DNA from 2 places in the Pseudoalteromonas sp. 4NS20-0020 genome. Region 1 is predicted to be linked to the other one. Evidence: predicted binding sites of a transcription regulator. Region 1 holds the regulator's gene; the other holds the start of a gene.
The links. The regulator NrdR, encoded in region 1, represses ribonucleotide reductase genes. The targets are predictions, from matches to a motif close to AAACACNANATNTNGTGTTT.
Positions count from the first base shown of each region.

Region 2: the regulator NrdR is predicted to act here: its motif matches at 6,292-6,311, upstream of nrdA (class 1a ribonucleoside-diphosphate reductase subunit alpha).

Region 1 covers NZ_BAAJMI010000004.1:16,157-26,759, reverse strand. Annotated here, with positions in the region: gene thrA (bifunctional aspartate kinase/homoserine dehydrogenase I) at 1-1,620, shown strand, start outside; gene thrB (homoserine kinase) at 1,630-2,565, shown strand; gene thrC (threonine synthase) at 2,577-3,860, shown strand; gene glyA (serine hydroxymethyltransferase) at 4,129-5,385, shown strand; gene nrdR (transcriptional regulator NrdR) at 5,483-5,932, shown strand; gene ribD (bifunctional diaminohydroxyphosphoribosylaminopyrimidine deaminase/5-amino-6-(5-phosphoribosylamino)uracil reductase RibD) at 5,935-7,086, shown strand; gene AC27JL_RS10615 (riboflavin synthase) at 7,091-7,744, shown strand; gene ribBA (bifunctional 3,4-dihydroxy-2-butanone-4-phosphate synthase/GTP cyclohydrolase II) at 7,774-8,886, shown strand; gene ribH (6,7-dimethyl-8-ribityllumazine synthase) at 8,986-9,450, shown strand; gene nusB (transcription antitermination factor NusB) at 9,466-9,876, shown strand; gene thiL (thiamine-phosphate kinase) at 9,962-10,603, shown strand, end outside.
Region 2 covers NZ_BAAJMI010000003.1:561,553-572,155, forward strand. Annotated here, with positions in the region: gene aroA (3-phosphoshikimate 1-carboxyvinyltransferase) at 1-555, opposite strand, end outside; gene serC (3-phosphoserine/phosphohydroxythreonine transaminase) at 555-1,637, opposite strand; gene gyrA (DNA topoisomerase (ATP-hydrolyzing) subunit A) at 1,755-4,454, opposite strand; gene ubiG (bifunctional 2-polyprenyl-6-hydroxyphenol methylase/3-demethylubiquinol 3-O-methyltransferase UbiG) at 4,632-5,342, shown strand; gene AC27JL_RS09780 (HAD-IA family hydrolase) at 5,342-6,022, shown strand; gene nrdA (class 1a ribonucleoside-diphosphate reductase subunit alpha) at 6,435-8,717, shown strand; gene nrdB (class Ia ribonucleoside-diphosphate reductase subunit beta) at 8,783-9,913, shown strand; gene yfaE (class I ribonucleotide reductase maintenance protein YfaE) at 9,913-10,185, shown strand; gene AC27JL_RS09800 (DUF1287 domain-containing protein) at 10,212-10,603, opposite strand, start outside.

The sequences.
Region 1 (10,603 bases):
GCGGGCGTGCCGTGTGAAATAAAAAATACGCATAACCCTGATGCCCAAGGGTCGCTAATCGGAAATGATTATTCATCAGACGAGCCCGTAAAAGCAATTTCAAGCCTGCAAGATTTAGCTATGCTGACTGTCTCGGGTCCAGGAATGAAAGGCAAAGTAGGCATGGCCTCTAAAGTTTTTAATGCGCTTGCCCACGATAACGTATCTATTGTGTTGATCACGCAATCGTCTTGTGAATTTAGCATTAGCTTTTGTGTACATGAGAGCGACTTAGCCCTTGCTTTAACTGCTTTACAAACAGCGTTTGAGCTTGAATCTCAAGCAGGTTTAATTGAGCCTGTTCAAGTACAGCGTAATTTAGCCATAGTAACGCTTGTGGGTGATAACATGCGCGCACACCGTGGTTTAGCCGCTAAGTTTTTTGCATCCCTTTCTCAAGCACAAGTAAACATTGTGGCAATTGCACAGGATTCTACTGAAAGTGCTATTTCAGCTGTGATTGACGGTGAGTTATGTAACGACGCAGTGAAAATATGCCATGAGAACTTTTTCACGCATGTACCTTCAATTGATGTGTTTTTACTAGGTTGTGGCTTAGTAGGGCAAGAACTGATATCTCAATTAGAGCGCCAACAAGCATGGCTTGAAAAGCGTAACATTAAACTTAATTTGTACGGCGTTGCTAACTCTCGTCAGTTACATCTTGATAGCGAGGGTATCGCCTTTAGTGATTGGCAGCAAAAATTAGCAGTATCAGAGCAGTCATTTGACCTAAAACTGGTTGAGCAATTTGTTAAGCAAAATCACTTAGTTAATCCTGTGCTGGTGGATTGTACATCGTCTGATGCACTTGCAGCGCAATATGTTGACTTTTTAAATGCGGGTTTTCATGTTGTTGCAGCCAATAAAAAGGCAACAACTAGCTCATATACGTATTATCAAGATTTAATTGCTGCTACACAAAAAAATAACCGCAAGTTTTTATACGAAACAAACGTAGGTGCAGGCCTTCCTGTTATCGATAATTTGCAGTCTTTATTTGGTGCAGGAGATGAATTACTTGAATTTAGCGGTATTTTATCGGGCTCATTGTCATACATGTTCGGTGCTTTGCAAGATGGTTTATCACTGTCAGAGGCAACCATTAAAGCAAAAGAAAGTGGTTTTACAGAGCCAGATCCTCGTGATGATTTATCGGGAACTGATGTTGCGCGTAAGTTGTTAATTATTGCGCGTGAAGCCGGTATGAAATTAGAGCTAACCGACATTGAAGTAGAGTCGGTATTACCACAAGGGTTTGCCGAAGGAGACAGTATTGATGAGTTTATGGCAAAATTACCTAGCTTAGACGCTGACTTTAACGCACGTATTGAGCAAGCGGCAAGTGAAGGGAAAGTTCTTCGTTACGTTGGCACAATTAAAGAAGGCCACTGTAAAGTAGGTATTGAGGCGGTTGATTCATCACATGCGCTTAATGTTATTCGCGATGGTGAAAATGCGCTTGCAATTTTAAGTCAATACTACCAACCACGTCCTTTTGTAATTCGTGGTTACGGCGCTGGCTCTGAAGTAACTGCTGCAGGTGTATTTGCAGACGTTTTAAAAACATTATCGCGCTAGGAGTCGAAAATGATTGAAGTATATGCGCCTGCATCTATTGGTAATTTTGCAGTTGGATTTGATGCGCTAGGTGCTGCTCTTGCGCCAATTGATGGTAGTTTATTGGGGGATGTAGCACTTGTTAGCGCAGCCCCTTGTGATGAGTTTGTTTGTTCAGGCGAATATGCTCATAAATTACCAAGCGATGCGAAAGAGAACTTAGCTTATCAGTGTCTAGTGCACTTTAGAGCTCATGTCGCACCAGATATGCCAACGGTAAAGCTAGAGCTTAAAAAAAACCTGCCAATTGGTTCTGGGTTAGGATCGAGCGCTTGTTCGGTGGTTGCTACATTTGCAGCGCTTGATAAATTTGCAAAAACACAGTTAAGTCAAGTACAGCTAATTGAGTTGATGGCAGATTTTGAAGCCGTTGTAAGTGGCGGACGCCATTACGATAACATTACGCCCTGTTATTTGGGCGGTTTGCAGCTAACTGGCGATTTAATTCCTAATAAATCTATAGAACTACCGGTTGATGAAAACTGGTATTACGTTGCGGCGTTTCCAGGCTTTTCACTTAATACGGCAAAAGCGCGTTCTGTTTTGCCAAAAGATCTTAGCATGCATGCAAGCGTTGAGTTTGCGCAGCGTTTATCATCTTTTAGTAGCTTGTTATTAACAGCACGTTTTGACGATGCATTAAGCATAATGAGAGACGAAATAGCAGAACCTTACCGTGCACCGCTTATTACTGGTTTTAGCGAGGCGAAAGCAAGTTTACCCGCACTTGGAGCTGAGGTAGTTAGTATTTCAGGCGCAGGACCTACCTTATTTACTGTATGTAAAACACTTGAAGCGGCCGAGCAATGCGCTAAATGGTTAAAAAATAATTATATAAATGAGCAAGGTTTTTGCCATATTTGTAAGTTAGATAACGACGGCACGCGTCAATTAAATGTTTTATAGGATTAGAAGTCATGCAATTACATAATTTAAAAGATAACTCACAAAAAGTGTCGTTCGTTGAAGCAGTAAAAACAGGACTTGGGCGTAACCAAGGTGTGTTTTTTCCTGAATCGTTAGCGCCTATGGCTGATGTTGACGCATTACTTGATATGGATTTTGTTACGCGCAGTAGCAAAATTTTATCACATTTAATTGGTGATGAGTTGCCAAGTAGCACTGTTGCCGACATGGTTAAAAATGCGTTTAATTTTCCTGTTAAGTTAGTCGAGGTAGAAGAAAACACCTATTGTTTGGAGCTATTTCATGGTCCTACGCTTGCCTTTAAAGATTTTGGTGGGCGCTTTATGGCTGAATGCTTAGCGCAGTTTAACCAAGGTGAAAAGGTGACTATTTTAACAGCAACATCAGGTGATACTGGTGCAGCGGTTGCACATGCATTTTACAATAAACCAAACATTGATGTGGTTATTCTTTATCCCAAAGGAAAAATTTCACTTGCTCAGCAAAAACTATTTACTACCTTAGGTGACAATATTCATTGTTACGCGGTTGATGGCAGTTTTGACGATTGCCAAGAACTTGTAAAAAAGTCGTTTTTAGATGGAGAAGTTAAATCTACACTTGGTTTAAATTCAGCAAATTCAATAAACATAAGCCGCTTAGTCGCTCAGGTGTGTTATTACTTCGAAGCGATTGCACAACTGCCAAAAGAAAAGCGTGCAACAGCGCATATTTCTGTACCAAGTGGTAACTTTGGTAATGTATGCGCTGCAATGATTGGCGCTGTAATAGGGTTGCCAGTTGGAAAGTTAAGTGCAACAACAAACCAAAACGACACCGTTCCTCGTTTTATACTTGATAAAAATTGGTTGCCTAATGCAACGCTTGAATCGCTTTCAAATGCGATGGACGTGAGTAAGCCAAATAACTGGCCACGTGTGCAAACTATGTTGGACAACAACTGGTTTAGTTACGACAACTTTTACTCAATTAGTGTTGACGAAGAAAACACTCAAACGGTGATGAAAAATATTCATCAAACAGGGTATGTTGCAGAGCCACATACAGCAATTGCCTACCAAGGTTTAGTCAATAACCGAGCTCCGGGTGCTGCGGGCATCTTTTTAGCAACTGCACATCCAGCTAAGTTTAAAGAAAGTGTAGAAGGTATACTAAATATTGAACTTGATATGCCAAAGCCATTGAGCGACGCATTGGCTAAACCATGTCTTGCAAGCGACATAAACGCCGATTACGACGCTTTGCGTACAGAAATACTGGCTAAGTTAGCTTAAATATTAAGTAAACACGAAAGCGGCTATGGCCGCTTTTTTGCACATTTTAAACCGTGAAATAGCTTTTTTAATTAACTAATTAAATGTAATAAATAAAAAACATTTAAAATAATTATGTAAGTTATTTAAAAATATCATCTTAAAAAGGGTGTGAAATAGTTTCAATCCCTGATTAAATATCCTCAACTTAAGAACGTAGGCAAAGTGCGGTTTTAAGCGTACAATATAGCCTCTAAAAAATACCATACACGTTGCCCAGGAGCCCCCAATGTTAGAACGTAGCATGAATATTTCGGACTTTGATCCAGAGTTATTTGACGCGATGAGTAAAGAAACATCACGTCAAGAAGAGCACATTGAGTTAATTGCATCTGAAAACTACTGTAGCCCACGCGTACTTGAAGCACAGGGTTCTCAACTTACTAACAAATATGCGGAAGGTTATCCTGGCAAGCGTTACTACGGTGGCTGTGAGCACGTAGACGTGGTTGAGCAATTAGCTATTGACCGCGCAAACGAATTGTTTGGTACTGACTACGCAAACGTTCAGCCGCATGCAGGTTCGCAAGCCAATGCCGCTGTTTTCCAAGCCTTATTAAGCCCGCTTGATACAGTACTTGGCATGAGCCTAGCACACGGTGGCCATTTAACTCATGGTTCACACGTAAACTTTTCAGGTAAAACATATAACGCGATTCAGTATGGCCTAAACGAAGAGACTGGCGAAATTGATTACGCACAAGTTGAAGCGTTAGCACTAGAGCACAAGCCAAAAATGATTATCGCAGGTTTTTCTGCTTATTCAGGTATTGTTGATTGGGCTAAGTTTCGCGAAATTGCAGACAAAGTAGATGCTTACTTGTTTGTTGATATGGCGCATGTTGCAGGTTTAATTGCTGCGGGTGTTTACCCAAGCCCAGTACCATTTGCACATGTTGTTACTACAACAACGCATAAAACATTAGCAGGCCCTCGTGGCGGTTTAATTATTTCTGCATGTGGCGACGAAGCAATTTACAAAAAGCTTAACAGTGCTGTATTCCCTGGTGGCCAAGGTGGTCCTTTATGTCATGTTATTGCTGCAAAAGCAGTGGCATTCAAAGAAGCTTTACAACCAGAGTTTAAAGAATACCAAACACAAGTTGTTAAAAATGCGCAAGCAATGGTTAGCGTATTACAAGAGCGTGGCTACAAAGTTGTTTCTGGTAAAACAGACAATCACTTGTTTTTACTTGATTTAATCGATAAAGATATTACGGGTAAAGATGCTGATGCAGCATTAGGTAATGCGAACATTACGGTTAACAAAAACTCAGTTCCTAATGATCCGCGTTCTCCATTTGTAACGTCTGGCTTACGCATTGGTTCTCCTGCAATCACGCGCCGTGGTTTCAAAGAGGCTGAATCTAAAGAGCTTGCTGGCTGGATTTGTGATGTACTAGACAACATTGCTGATGAGTCTGTTCAAGCACAAGTAAAAGAAAAAGTGAAAGCAATTTGTGCAAAACTACCTGTTTACGCTTAATAAAGTAAAACGGTAATTTAGATCACATAAGCAATCATGCTATTATAAAAGCCGCTTTTTAGCGGCTTTTTTGTTTTTAAAACGGATACCTTTAGTTATGCATTGCCCATTTTGTACAGCAAAAGACACCAAAGTTATAGATTCCCGCCTTGTTGGCGGTGGCCATCAAGTTCGCCGACGTCGTGAATGTAATGATTGCCATGAACGTTTCACCACGTTTGAAGGGGCGGAGCTGGTTATGCCGCGTGTTGTAAAACAAGACGGCAGTCGCGAACCATTTAATGAAGATAAGTTACTAAATGGTTTAAATCGTGCGCTTGAGAAGCGTCCCGTCAGTACAGAACAAGTTGATGAAGTAGTCAATATAATAAAGTCGCAATTACGCGCAACGGGTGAGCGAGAAATTTCAAGCCATTTGGTGGGTGAATGTATTATGGAAGCGCTTAAAAAGTTAGATAAAGTCGCTTATGTAAGGTTTGCGTCAGTATATCGCTCGTTTGAGGATATACGAGAGTTTGGCGAAGAAATTGCCCGTTTAGGGGAATAAGCATGAGCAGCCAATCAGCATTTACTGAGCACGATAAACTATATATGGCGCGTGCTATTGAGCTTGCTAAAAAAGGTCGGTTTACCACAACGCCTAATCCTAATGTTGGCTGTGTACTTGTAAAAGATAATCAAATAATTGGTGAAGGGTTTCATCAGTTAGCAGGGCAAGGACATGCAGAGGTAAATGCACTTGCTGTAGCCGGCGAAAAAGCACAGGGTGCAACTGCCTATGTAACACTTGAACCTTGTAGCCATTACGGGCGCACGCCCCCCTGTGCTGAAGGACTTAAGGCTGCTGGTATTAAAAAGGTGATTGCAGCCATGGTTGATACCAACCCGCAAGTGGCAGGTAAAGGCCTTAAAATATTGAGTGACGCCGGAATAGAAGTTGCTCATGGGTTGCTTGAACAAGAGGCGCGCGCATTAAACTTTGGCTTTTTTAAGCGTATGGAGCAGGGGCTTCCTTACGTAACTTGTAAATTAGCAGCCAGTATAGACGGTAAAACAGCGCTAAAAAACGGAAAAAGTAAGTGGATCACAGGCCCTGCTGCACGAAAAGATGTGCAGCTATACCGCGCTCAAAGCTGTGCCATTTTAACGGGGGCCGATACGGTTCTTGTTGATAATGCAAAACTCAATGTTCGACCAAGTGAATTACCGTATTCATTACCAACCAACTTACCGCTACGTCAGGCGGTGCGTGTTATAATAGACTCGCAAAACAGATTAACACCTGACCTTGCGCTATTTAAAATAGCGCACCCGATAATTATATTTACTACCAAGGTTGATAATTCAATGCAGTGGCCGCATTTTGTTAAGCACATAGCGGTGCGCGAGCAACAGGGTAAGGTTGATTTAACCGATGTATTACAAACACTAGCAAAGCATCAGTTTAATAATATATGGCTGGAAGCTGGGGCAACCCTTGCGGGGAAAATGACCGAGCTTGATTTAATTGACGAGTATGTTTTTTATATCGCACCAAAACTGATGGGTTATGATGCTAAAAGTTTAGTAAACTTCCCTGAATTGACGAGTATGCAAGATACTATCGATTTATCTTTTAATGAGTGTGTTCGTATTGGTGACGATTTACGTATCAACGCGTTAAAAACGCACGCATTAAAATCATTTAACAAAGAAGAGTAGCGCTATGTTTACTGGGATAATAGAAGCCACAGGCAAAATTGCTTTATTACAAAAAAAACAAGGCGATTTAGCCATTCGTATTCAAAGCGCCGACCTTGATATGAGTGACGTAAAGCTGGGTGACAGTATTGCAACAAATGGCGTGTGTTTAACGGTAGTTGATAAACATGTTGATGGTTTTAGCGCTGATTTATCTAACGAAACAATTCATTTAACTGGTTTTGCACATTATTCAATAGGGCAAACAGTTAACCTTGAAAAAGCAATGCAACCGGTTTCGCGTTTAGGTGGACATTTAGTGTCTGGCCATGTTGATGGTATTGCAACAATAACGGCGATTACAGCTAATGCAAGAGCTACTGAATATTGGTTGACAACCGGTGAAAATTTAATGAAATACATACCGTACAAAGGGTCGGTATGTATTGATGGTATAAGCCTGACAGTTAACGCTGTTGAAGGTAATAAATTTAAATTAACAATTGTGCCGCACACCAGCGGTCAAACAACGATTGCCGACTTTAAAGTAGGCACTCAAGTTAATTTAGAAGTCGATCAAATTGCACGTTATTTAGAGCGTCTTATCAAAGGCGCAGAGCAGCCAACCGGCACAGATATATCAATAAGCTTACTCGCAAAAGCGGGCTTTATTAAATAACGAAACTGACAACTTACACGAGCGAATTTATGAATTTACACAGCGCACAAGAAATTATAGATGACATTAAAGCCGGTAAAATGGTTATTTTAATGGACGATGAAGACAGAGAAAATGAAGGTGATCTAATCATTGCTGCGGAACATATTAGCGCAGAAGCAATTAACTTTATGGCTACTCATGGCCGTGGTTTAATTTGTTTAACGATGACACAAGAGCGTTGTGAGCAACTAGACTTGCCTTTAATGGTTAAAAATAATGGCGCTGCGTTTTCAACTAACTTTACTATGTCGATAGAAGCATCAAAAGGCGTAACCACAGGTATATCAGCAGCAGATAGAGCACGCACGGTACAAGCAGCTATCGCTAAAGGTGCTGTTCCTAGCGATATTGTACAGCCGGGTCATATTTTTCCGATTATGGCACAGCCAGGTGGTGTATTAACACGTGCAGGTCATACAGAAGCTGGTTGTGATTTAGCGCGTTTAGCAGGGCTTGAAGCGTCTTCTGTTATTGTTGAAATTTTAAACGCTGATGGCACCATGGCACGCCGCCCTGATTTAGAAGTTTTTGCTAAAGAGCACGACATTAAAATTGGCACAATTGCTGATTTAATTGAATACCGCAATTTAAACGAAACCACAATCGAAAAAGTGGCTAAGTGTAAACTGCCAACAGAGCATGGTGAATTTGACTTAGTCACTTACAAAGACACTATTGACGGTCAGTTACACTACGTACTACTCAAGGGTGAAATTAAAGCGCAAGAACCAACCTTGGTGCGTGTGCATTTACAAAGTACATTTAACGATATTTTACTTTCTGATAGAAGCGCAGACAGAAGCTGGGGCTTATCGGATGCAATGGCATACATAGCTAAAAATGACGGTGTGCTAGTCATTTTAGGTAAACAAGAAAGTACTGAAGAGCTTGAAGCAACAGTTAAAGCATTTGCTGCTGCAGACGCTGGTGAAAATGTTACACCGCGTAAATTTCAAGGTACTTCTCGTACTGTTGGTGTAGGCTCACAAATTCTTGCAGATTTAGGAATTGAGCAAATGCGATTAATGAGTCGCCCTAAAAAATACCATGCACTTTCGGGCTTTCATTTAGAAGTTATTGATTACATTGAGCCACAATAGGCAAACGCTTAAACTAGGCTATTTTATTATTATTATGGTATGATGCGCAGCAATTTTTGCGCAATCGCAACCGCTTGAACTTATTTTTAGGGTTATCAAATGAAAATTATTGAAGGTAATAAGTACGCACCGGGCAAAAAATTTGCCATTGTCATTTCTCGTTTTAATGACTTTATTGGTAGCAGCCTACTTGAAGGTGCTGTTGATGAGCTAAAACGTACCGGTGGTGTATCTGATGACGACATTACTGTGATTTATGTACCGGGTGCAGTTGAATTACCTTTAGCGGCAAAACGCGTTGCGGCAAAAAAAGAGTATGATGCAATCATCGCTTTAGGCGTAGTGATCAGAGGTGGAACACCACACTTTGACCTAGTTGCTGGCGAGTCAAACAAAGGTCTTGCGCAAGTATCACTTGAGTATGATATACCGGTTGCATTTGGCGTATTAACCACTGAAAGCATTGAACAAGCTATTGAGCGCGCAGGTACCAAAATGGGTAACAAAGGCGGCGAAGCTGCTTTGGGTGCGCTTGAAATGGTTAATGTGTTAGATAAAATTTAAGTTTAAGGAATTTTTGTGAAACCAGCAGCAAGACGTAAAGCACGTATCTTAGCACTTCAAGCCGTTTATTCTTGGCAATTAAGCGGTAATGCAATTGCCGACATCGAGCAACAAATGTTGATCGAAAACGACGTTACTAAAATTGATGTTGAATACTTTAAAGATTTAGCCTCAGGTGTAGCTGTAAATTATAAGCTACTTGATGAATCAGTATCACCTCATTTAACGCGTCCATTTGATGACTTAGATATGGTTGAGCGAGCAATTTTACGTTTAAGCAGCTACGAACTTAAGTTCCGTGAAGATGTACCTTACAAAGTTGCTATCAACGAAGGTATTGAGCTTGCCAAAATATTTGGCGCAGAAGATAGTCATAAATTTGTAAACGGTGTACTTGATAAAGCTGTAAAGCATTTACGCAAGTAATAGTATTTTTCTCTGACTTTGCTTTCAGAGATTTACTTTATATAACCGTTAAAAGGAGAGCCGGCATAGGTCGGCTTTTTTGTGTATGAAGGAATTTGAATTAATTAACCGCTACTTTAAAGGTCGCGGTATTTCTCGTCGTGATGTTAACCTAGGTATAGGGGATGATTGCGCGCTTGTCACTGTTCCACAAAACTGCCAACTTGCAGTCACAACCGATACTTTGGTTGAAGGCGTGCACTTTTTTGAAGATATTTCTCCTCGCGCATTGGGGCATAGAGCGCTTGCTGTTAATTTAAGTGATTTAGCTGCAATGGGTGCTGAACCTACGTGGGTATCTGTTGCACTAACGTTACCGACAATAGATTCTCAGTGGATTGCAGAATTTACTGAAGGCATGCATGAAATTGCAGAATACTTTAATGTACAAATTATTGGTGGCGATACCACTCAAGGGCCACTCACCATTACTATTTGCGCTAAAGGTACTGTGCCGGAAGGTAAGGCACTACGCAGAAGTGGTGCAAAAGTAGGTGATTGGATTTATGTTACGGGTCCTTTAGGGGACGCGGGTCTTGCTATTGAAGCACGTAAGCAAGGTATTAATATAGATCCAACGCATTTAGAATACTTAAACAATCGATTTGACTACCCAACACCGCGTGTTGCTGCGGGTCAGGTCATCCGTGGGCTTGCAACGTCAGCTATTGACGTATCAGATGGATTA
Region 2 (10,603 bases), on a different contig from region 1:
ACCACTGAATAATGGAGCTGCCATTAATAAAGCGGTTAAAAATTGACTTGAGATACTGCCATCAATTTCAACTTCGCCACCATTAATTTGCCCACCAACAATTTTAAGCGGTGGGTAGTCTTTGTGCTTTGTATAGGTAATATCACCACCAAGGGCTTGAAGCGCATCAACTAAGTGCCCTATTGGGCGCTCTTCCATGCGTGGCTCACCGACTAACTCATATTCACCTTTAACAGCAGCTAAAACAGCTGTTAACGGACGATATGCTGTACCCGCATTACCTAAAAATAAAGGTTCATTAGGTTTTTTGAACTCACCACCAACACCATGAACAGTTGCAACTGTTCGGTCTTCATTAAGTGTTACTGTTACACCTAAAAGCTCTAATGCTCCCAACATGTGACGAATATCATCACTATCGAGTAAGTTCTCTACAACGGTTGTTCCGCTAGCCAGAGCAGCCAGCAGTAAAATACGATTAGATAAACTTTTTGATCCAGGCAATGTCACAGAGCCGTTAACACGCGATATCGGTTCTAAACGAAGTTGCTCCATTAGCTATTCTCCTTCGCAAAAGCTGCCATGAAATCAACAAGCGCTTGCACGCCTTCAAGTGGCATTGCGTTATAAATACTTGCGCGCATACCGCCTACTATTCTGTGCCCTTCAAGCGCTAATAAACCAGCTTCTTTAGATTGTGATACAAACTTTTCATTTAAGCTTTCGTCATTAAGCCAAAATGGGACGTTCATACGTGAGCGGCAATGCTTGGCTACTTTATTTGAATAAAAAGGAGACTCATCAATAAAATTATAAAGAAGTTCAGCCTTAGCGATATTCTGAGCTTCCATTGCTTTTACACCACCTTGTGCTTCTAACCATTCAAACACTTCTGCAGCTAAGTACCATGCAAATGTGGGTGGTGTATTAAACATACTGCCCTGCTTCGCTTCGAGTGCATAATCTAAAATACCAGGCTTAGCTAAACCTTCACGATCAAGTAATGTTTTGCGCACAATAACGATAGCGATACCTGATGGACCGATATTTTTTTGCGCACCAGCGTAAATTAAATCAAATTTATCTACATCAATTTCGCGCGATAAAATCGTTGACGACATATCAGCAACAATTGGTGCCGTTGGATGACTTGGCACCTCAAAAATTTCTAAGCCATCTACGGTTTCGTTCGGACAATAATGAATATATGAGGCATCTGCAGGTAAAACCCAATCAGCTACATTTTTAATTGAGAATTTTCCATCTGCATCGTTACGTACATCAACACTGGTTGTTGAAGTAAACTTGTTAGCTTCGTCTGTCGCGCTTTTAGACCACACACCATTTTCGCAGTAGATAGCTTTTTTATCTGCTTGATGAAGATTGAGGGGCACTGCACTAAACTGACCGCGACCACCACCATGCATAAATAAAACTTCAAATTCATCACTAATATTCATTAAGCGTCTTAAGCTTGCTTCACATTTTGCAGTTAATGCCAAAAATTCTTTACTACGGTGGCTAATTTCCATTACAGAAACGCCCATGTCTTGCCAATCTAAGAATTCTTTTTGTGCTTTTTGCATTACCGCTTGCGGAAGCATAGCCGGCCCTGCACAAAAATTATATTTACTCATTACCTTTGCCTCATTCCAGTAATTTAGACACTCAACATGAAAATATTAAATCCACGCTGTATTAATTTTTTTCAACAACATTAAAAAAAGCGGCCAAGGCCGCTTTTTCAATCTCAATTATTCTGAAGGAGGATTATCATCCACGACTTCATCTATAACTGTATCAACTGTTTCAACGTCTTCAGTATTGATTAAGTCACTTTCTGTAACTTCAATTTCTTCTATACGTTGTAAACCAACTACTTGCTCTTCGTCAATAGTTCTGATCAAAATAACACCTTGTGTGTTACGACCAACTGTTGAAACTTCGTTCACACGAGTACGCACTAACGTTCCGCGATTTGAAATAAGCATTATTTCGTCGTTGTCATCAACTTGAACAGCACCTACTACAGCACCATTACGCTCACTCACCTTAATTGATACAACACCTTGTGTTGCACGACTCTTAGATGGGTAATCTTCAAGTTGAGTTCGTTTACCATAACCATTTTCAGTTACAGTCAATATTGCGCCATCAGTTTTTGGCACGATGAGCGATACAACACGTTGCTCGTCGGTCATTTTAATACCGCGTACACCCGTTGCCGTTCTGCCCATTGGACGAACACCCTTGAAACGAATTTCTGGGTTACCTTCTTCGTCTAATACTGGGTTTCCATTTTCGTCAACAACAGCAGATTCTTCAGCTTCTTTAAAGCGAACAACCTTACCCGCATCGGTAAACAACATTATTTCGTTGGTACCGTCAGTAATATCAACACCAATTAAGCTATCACCCTCATTTAGGTTAACGGCAATAATACCGCTAGCACGTTGACGGCTGTAGGCTGTTAAAGGTGTTTTCTTCACTGTACCAAATGCTGTTGCCATAAAGATGTATTTATCTTCTTCGTACTCACGTACTGGCAGTATAGCGGTAATACGTTCGTCAGCTTCTAAAGGTAATAAGTTTACAATTGGCTTACCGCGTGCTGCACGGCTTGCTAGTGGTAATTGATATACTTTCAGCCAATATAAACGCCCTGCTGTAGAGAAACATAAAATAGTATCATGCGTGTTTGCAACTAAAAGACGTTCAATAAAATCTTCGTCTTTCATTTTTGTTGCAGATTTACCTTTACCACCACGACGCTGCGCTTCGTAATCAGATAACGCCTGATACTTAACATAACCTTCGTGAGAAAGCGTAACAACTACGTTTTCTTCAGTTATTAGGTCTTCAAGGCTGATATCATGCGCGGCTGCGTTGATTTCAGTGCGGCGCTCATCGCCATATTGCGCCTTAATTTCAACTAACTCGTCACGAATTACTTCCATTAAGCGCTCTGGGCTTGCCAGTATGTGTAACAGTTCAGCAATTAAATCAAGCAGTGTTTGGTATTCACTTAAGATTTTTTCGTGCTCAAGACCTGTTAGCTTGTGTAATCGTAAGTCAAGAATCGCTTGAGCTTGTTGCTCAGAAATAAAGTATTGGCCGTCGCGTATACCTAAATCATCAGCTAACCAATCTGGGCGAGCAACGTTAGCCTCACCTGCTTTTTCAAGCATTGCTTTAACATTACCTAATTCCCACGAACGTGCAGTTAACGCTATTTTTGCTTCTGCTGGTGTTGGAGACTTACGAATAAGTTCAATAATTGGGTCAATGTTGGCAAGTGCAATTGCTAGACCTTCTAGCATGTGTGCACGGTCGCGCGCTTTACGTAAATCAAATACTGTACGACGAGTTACTACTTCACGACGGTGAATAATAAACTCTTCAAGCATTTCTTTTAAATTAAAACACTTAGGCTGGTTATTGATGAGTGCAACCATGTTCATACCAAACACTGTTTGTAACTGTGTTTGTGCATATAGGTTGTTTAGAATCACTTCACCTACGTCACCACGCTTTATCTCAATAACGATACGCATACCGTCTTTATCTGATTCATCACGTAGTGCACTAATGCCTTCAATTTTTTTATCTTTAACAAGCTCCGCTATTTTTTCAATTAAGCGTGCTTTGTTAACTTGATAAGGGATTTCATGAACAATAATTGTTTCACGACCCGTTTTTTCGTCTGTTTCGATGTCAGCACGTGCACGCATGTACACTTTGCCACGACCCGTTTGATACGCTTGTTCAATCCCTTTTTTACCGTTAATGATTGCGGCTGTAGGGAAATCTGGGCCAGGAATGTAATCCATTAACTCAGTTATGGTTAAATCTGGATTAACAATTAATGCTAAACAACCATTGATAACTTCAGTTAAGTTATGTGGTGGGATGTTTGTCGCCATACCTACGGCAATACCAGAAGAACCATTTACAAGTAAATTAGGTACCTTCGTTGGTAAAACGTCAGGAATTTGCTCTGTGCCATCGTAGTTAGGAACGAAATCAACCGTTTCTTTCTCAAGATCCGCTAATAACTCATGAGACATTTTAGCCATACGTACTTCGGTGTAACGCATTGCAGCAGCTGAATCACCATCAACAGAACCAAAGTTACCCTGGCCGTCTACAAGCATATAACGAAGTGAGAATGGCTGTGCCATACGAACTATCGTGTCATAAACTGCGCTATCGCCGTGTGGGTGGTATTTACCGATTACATCACCGACAACACGTGCCGACTTTTTGTAAGGCTTGTTCCAATCATTACTAAGCTCGTTCATTGCAAACAAAACGCGGCGGTGAACTGGCTTTAAGCCATCACGTACGTCTGGTAATGCACGTCCTACAATTACACTCATTGCGTAATCTAAGTAGGAGTTTTTTAACTCGTCTTCAATATTGACTGGCAGAATTTCATTGGCGAGATCAGTCATTTGATATCACATTCCTTCAGTAGCAGCTCTTGATAACCCAGTATTAGGTTTTAAAGAGTATTGTTATTATTACTAACAGACATGCTATCACAATTAATTTTAATTTACAGGCGCAAAACTTTGCGATTTATCAATTTAGGCCTATATAATGGCCTCAGATTGACGAGGAAGTATTTTATGACCGAACATCAAAATGTAGATCACGCAGAAATAGCAAAGTTTGAAGCCATCGCAGAGCGTTGGTGGGATTTAGAGGGTGAGTTTAAACCTCTTCACGAAATTAATCCGTTACGCCTAGATTTTATTGCAAATAAAACGCAAGGTTTATTTGATAAAGAAACACTCGATGTTGGCTGTGGTGGGGGTATTTTAAGCGAAAGTATGGCACGTATGGGGGCAAAGGTAACAGGTATTGATATGGGACAAGAGCCTTTGACTGTCGCTAAATTACACAGCCTAGAAACGGGTGTTAATGTAGATTACATAAAAATACCCGCAGAACAGTTTGCTGAAGAACACCCTGAACGATTTGACGTTGTTACCTGTATGGAAATGCTCGAACACGTTCCAGACCCTGCTTCAATTATTCACGCCGTTGCCAAACTTGCAAAACCTGGCGCTGATGTTTTTTTCTCTACTCTCAATAAAACACCGAAAGCCTACTTGTACGCAATTGTAGGTGCTGAAAAACTATTAAAAATGGTTCCAGAGGGAACTCACGATCACAAAAAGTTTATTAAACCGGCGCAGCTAATTGCGTGGGCCGAGCAAGCGGGCTTAAAAGTACGTGCAAGCTCAGGACTTTCGTATAACCCCTTCTCTAAACAATACACACTTAATAATGATGTTAGTGTTAATTATATCCTTCATTTTGAGAAGTTGGTGTAATGAAGAGCGCAGGTTCATCATTAGAACTTTATCAATATGATGCGTTTTTGTTTGATTTAGACGGCACCTTACTCGACACAGCTGACGATTTAGGCGCTGCACTTAATAGTGTACTAAGAGCAAATAAAATTGCCGAAGTAACAAGCGAAATATATCGCCCAGCGGCTTCCAATGGTGCGGCAGCTTTATTGGAAGCGGGTTTTAAAGAGTTGTGGCCCTCTCTTGCACAAGCACAGTTGATAAAACAATTGGTCGATAGCTATGCCCAAAACATTGCGAAATACACCCAATGCTTTGCCGGTATTGAACCACTACTGATCTCACTTGATCACAAAAAGATCAAATGGGGGATCATGACAAACAAGCCTGGCTTTTTAACTGAGCCGCTTGTCGCTGCGATCCCCGCTTTAAAAAATGCGGCAGTTGTTATTAGCGGTGATACGCTTGAAGAAGCCAAACCCTCTCCTCTACCTTTACTTCATTGCGCAAAACTAATGGACGTAATACCAGCTCGCTGTTTATACATAGGTGATGCCGAGCGAGACATTCAAGCTGGTAAAGCAGCAGGTATGCCTACAGCTACTGCTCTGTGGGGGTACATTCCAAGCGATGCAGAAGCACTTACTTGGAAAGCTGATTTTAACTGGCGTAGCCCTATTGACGCATTTAACCATATATAGTGCCCATTTTAGATATAAACACTATATATTGTGATTGTGTTAGTTTTTACGCAAAGCTTGATGATAAAAAAAGCAGCCGAAATTTATTTTCAAAATGTGTAAATTTAGTCGATCCTGAGTTGATTTTTAAAAATTTCAACTTCAATGAATGATCAAAGGTTAATGCCTACTAACACAAATACGTTATCCCAACGTTATCCACAAATAGGGGCAATTATGCCCCTTGCAAATCAACTCAGACCACACTATCTTGTGATCTCTAAATTGAACAACACCAGATATTGTGGCCAAATGTTATTCAATTAAATTTACCTCATTGGGTAAAACTTATAAAAAATGAGCACTACTTCTCTTTTTGAGACGTACAACATTGGTCAAAAATACATTATCCCCAAGGAATACAGGCAAAGCTATGAACCAACAGTTATCTGTAAGCAAACGTGACGGGCGCAAAGAGCCTCTTGATCTTGATAAGATCCATCGCGTTATAGAATGGGCCGCCGAAGGTTTAAATAACGTTTCGGTTTCACAGGTTGAATTAAAGTCACATATTCAATTTTATGATGGTATTCGTACAAAAGATATTCACGAAACGATTATCAAAGCGGCTGCCGATCAGATTTCTAAAGAATCACCTGATTACCAGTATCTTGCTGCACGTTTAGCTGTATTCCACTTACGTAAAAAAGCATACGGTCAATTTGAGCCACCGCGTTTATTTGACCATGTAACAAAAATGGTGAGTGATAAACGTTACGATGCTCACTTACTTGCTGATTACACAGAGCAAGAATTTGACGAATTAGACGAATACCTTGATCACTCACGCGATCTTAATTTTAGTTACGCTGCAGTTAAGCAATTAGAAGGTAAATACCTAGTTCAAAACCGTGTAACGGGTGAAATTTATGAAAGCGCACAGTTTTTATATATTTTAGTGGCTGCAAGCTTATTTGCAGATTACCCACGAGAAACACGAGTTTCATACATAAAACGTTTTTACGACGCGGTATCGTTATTTAAAATTTCATTGCCTACGCCAATCATGGCTGGTGTACGTACGCCTACTCGTCAATTTAGCTCTTGCGTACTTATTGAGTGTGGCGACAGCCTTGATTCAATCAATGCTACATCGTCAGCTATTGTAAAATATGTTTCTCAGCGTGCTGGTATCGGTATTAATGCTGGTCGTATCCGTGCATTAGGAAGCCATATCCGTAATGGCGAAGCATACCACACAGGTTGTATCCCTTTTTACAAGCACTTTCAAACAGCTGTTAAGAGTTGTTCGCAAGGTGGTGTTCGCGGCGGCGCAGCAACCCTATTCTACCCGCTATGGCATTTAGAAGTAGAGAACCTTTTAGTTCTTAAAAATAACCGGGGTGTTGATGACAACCGTGTTCGTCATTTAGATTACGGCGTACAGTTTAATAAGTTAATGTATTCTCGTTTGATTAAAGACGATTACATCACGTTATTTAGCCCATCAGATGTGCCAGGTCTTTACGATGCGTTTTTTGAAGATCAAGACGAATTTGATGCATTATATGTTAAATACGAACAAGACGAGTCAATTCGTAAAAAGCGTATTAAAGCCATTGAATTGTTCTCTGTGTTTGCACAAGAGCGTGCAAGTACTGGCCGCATATACTTACAGAATGTAGATCACTGTAATACACATAGCCCGTTTATAGCGAAAGTTGCGCCAATTCGTCAGTCTAACTTGTGTTTAGAAATTGCATTACCGACTAAACCACTTAACAACGTTAACGACGAAGAAGGCGAAATTGCATTATGTACATTGTCTGCTTTCAACCTAGGTGCGCTTGAGTCTCTAGATGAACTAGAAGAGCTTGCGGAGCTAGCAGTACGTGCACTCGATAACTTACTCGACTTCCAAGACTACCCAGTACCAGCTGCCAAAAACGCAACAATGGGACGTCGTACGTTAGGAATAGGTGTAATCAACTATGCCTACTACTTAGCTAAAAATGGTAAGCGTTATTCAGACGGCAGTGCAAATGCACTAACACATAAAACATTCGAAGCTATTCAATACTACTTGATGAAAGCGTCAAACGAACTTGCAAAAGAACGTGGTGCATGTCCTAAGTTTAACGAAACAACGTATTCTCAAGGTATTATGCCTACAGATACGTATAAAACAGACTTAGATAAAATTTGTGATGAGCCACTGCACCTTGATTGGGATGCACTACGTAAGAGCATACAAGAACACGGTATGCGTAACTCAACACTAAGCGCATTAATGCCATCAGAAACGTCATCGCAAATCTCGAACGCAACAAATGGTATCGAGCCACCACGCGGTCACATTAGTGTTAAAGCAAGTAAAGATGGTATTTTAAAACAAGTTGTACCTGAGTACGAACGTTTGAAAGACAACTATGAGTTACTTTGGGACATACCTTCTAATGATGGTTACTTACAGCTTGTCGGTATCATGCAAAAATTTGTTGACCAAACTATTTCTGCAAACACAAATTATGATCCAAATAAATTTGAAGGCGGTAAAGTACCTATGAAAGTCTTATTAAAAGACTTACTTAGCGCCTACAAATTGGGGGTCAAAACGTTGTATTACCATAATACCCGTGATGGCGCATCTGATGCACAAGACGACACTCCAGAAGTGGAAGATGACGATTGTGCAGGCGGCGCGTGTAAAATATAGTCGTTAATTTTATCTTAAGCGGGCATACAGCCCGCTTTGTTCTGATAGTTTTTTGAGTGATAAACATGTCTTATACTACTTTTAGTCGTAATCATAATAACCAAATGCAAGAGCCAATGTTTTTTGGCCAGACCGTTAACGTATCGCGTTACGATCAACAAAAATATCCTATTTTTGAAAAGTTAATTGAAAAGCAACTGTCTTTCTTTTGGCGACCAGAAGAAGTAGATGTGAGTAAAGACCGTTTAGATTTTCAGGCGCTACCAGAGCATGAAAAGCACATATTTTTAAGTAACTTAAAATATCAAACACTGCTTGATAGTGTACAAGGCCGCTCTCCTAACGTTGCGCTACTACCTATCGTGTCTATCCCAGAACTTGAAACCTGGATAGAAACGTGGGCATTTAGTGAAACAATTCACAGCCGTTCATACACGCACATTATTCGTAACGTAACACAATCACCAGAGCTTATTTTTGATGACATCGTTAGCAACGATAAAATTAGCGAGCGCGCTGATGCAGTAACGACTTATTACGATGATTTAATTAACTCTGTTTCACTTTACAACCTTTACGGTGAAGGCAAGCATGAAATCAACGGTAAAACAGTGGTTGTAAACTTATTCGAGCTGAAAAAGAAACTTTACCTCGCTATGATGTCGGTAAACATTCTTGAAGCAATTCGTTTTTATGTCAGCTTTGCTTGTTCATTTGCATTTGCTGAGCGTGAACTTATGGAAGGTAACGCTAAGATAATTAAACTAATTGCACGTGACGAAGCACTTCATCTTTCGGGTACACAGCATATTTTAAATATCATGCAAGACGGCAAAGACGATCCAGAAATGGCAATCGTTGCAGCTCAATGTCGCGATGAAGCAATTAAAATGTTTGTACAAGCTGCCGAGCAAGAGAAAGAATGGGCAGAGTACCTATTCAAAGATGGCTCTATGATTGGCTTAAACAAGCATATTTTATGTCAGTATGTTGAATATATTACTAACGCACGTATGACTGCTATTGGTTTGCCAGCCCAATTTGAAAACAACAGTAACCCTATCCCATGGATCAACTCATGGTTAGTGTCTGATAATGTTCAGGTTGCACCACAAGAGGCAGAAATTAGTTCATACCTTGTAGGTCAAATAGATTCACAAGTTGATGCTGCTGAATTTGGTGACTTTGACTTATAATGAATAACGAAACGACTGCAAGTGTTACACTTGCAGAAAACAGCCAGCGCATTGAATATAGCCCTGGCTGCCCTTCTCTTTTACACTGCTTAGAATCTCAAAAAATAGACGTTGCTTATCAATGTCGTGAAGGCTACTGCGGTGCTTGCAGAGCAACTTTAGTATCTGGCAATGTTAAATATAATGAAGAGCCACTCGCGTTTGTTCGTGATGGTGAAATACTTTTATGCTGTAGCAAGCCAAACGGCAATATAAGTATTAATCTAAAATAATTAATAGCTTTATAACAGCCCCATCTTTACTGGGCATTATAATGTTTATTAGTAAAACGATAATGACCAGTAATCTTATAATCAAATAGCATTTCGCTTATTTCTGGTCCTCGCCCTATATTATGTACAATTTGAACATTCTCGGCGCTGCTTAAAGCTTCCGTAACAACCATGCCTATATGGGGTAAGTTACCGGGTAACATCCAAGTAACTATATCACCAACTTTATAATCACGTGAGTTACTTGAAATAGTTAACTCTGTGCCTTGACGCTTAAAAAATACTTGAAGGTTAGGTACACGCCTGTGGTCGATATTTTTATCAGGTTTTTTTAAACCCCAAATTCGCTCAGACGGATACATCACAAAATTTGCTCGAATATCTTCATGTACTCTTTGTTGTAAATCCACACCCAATT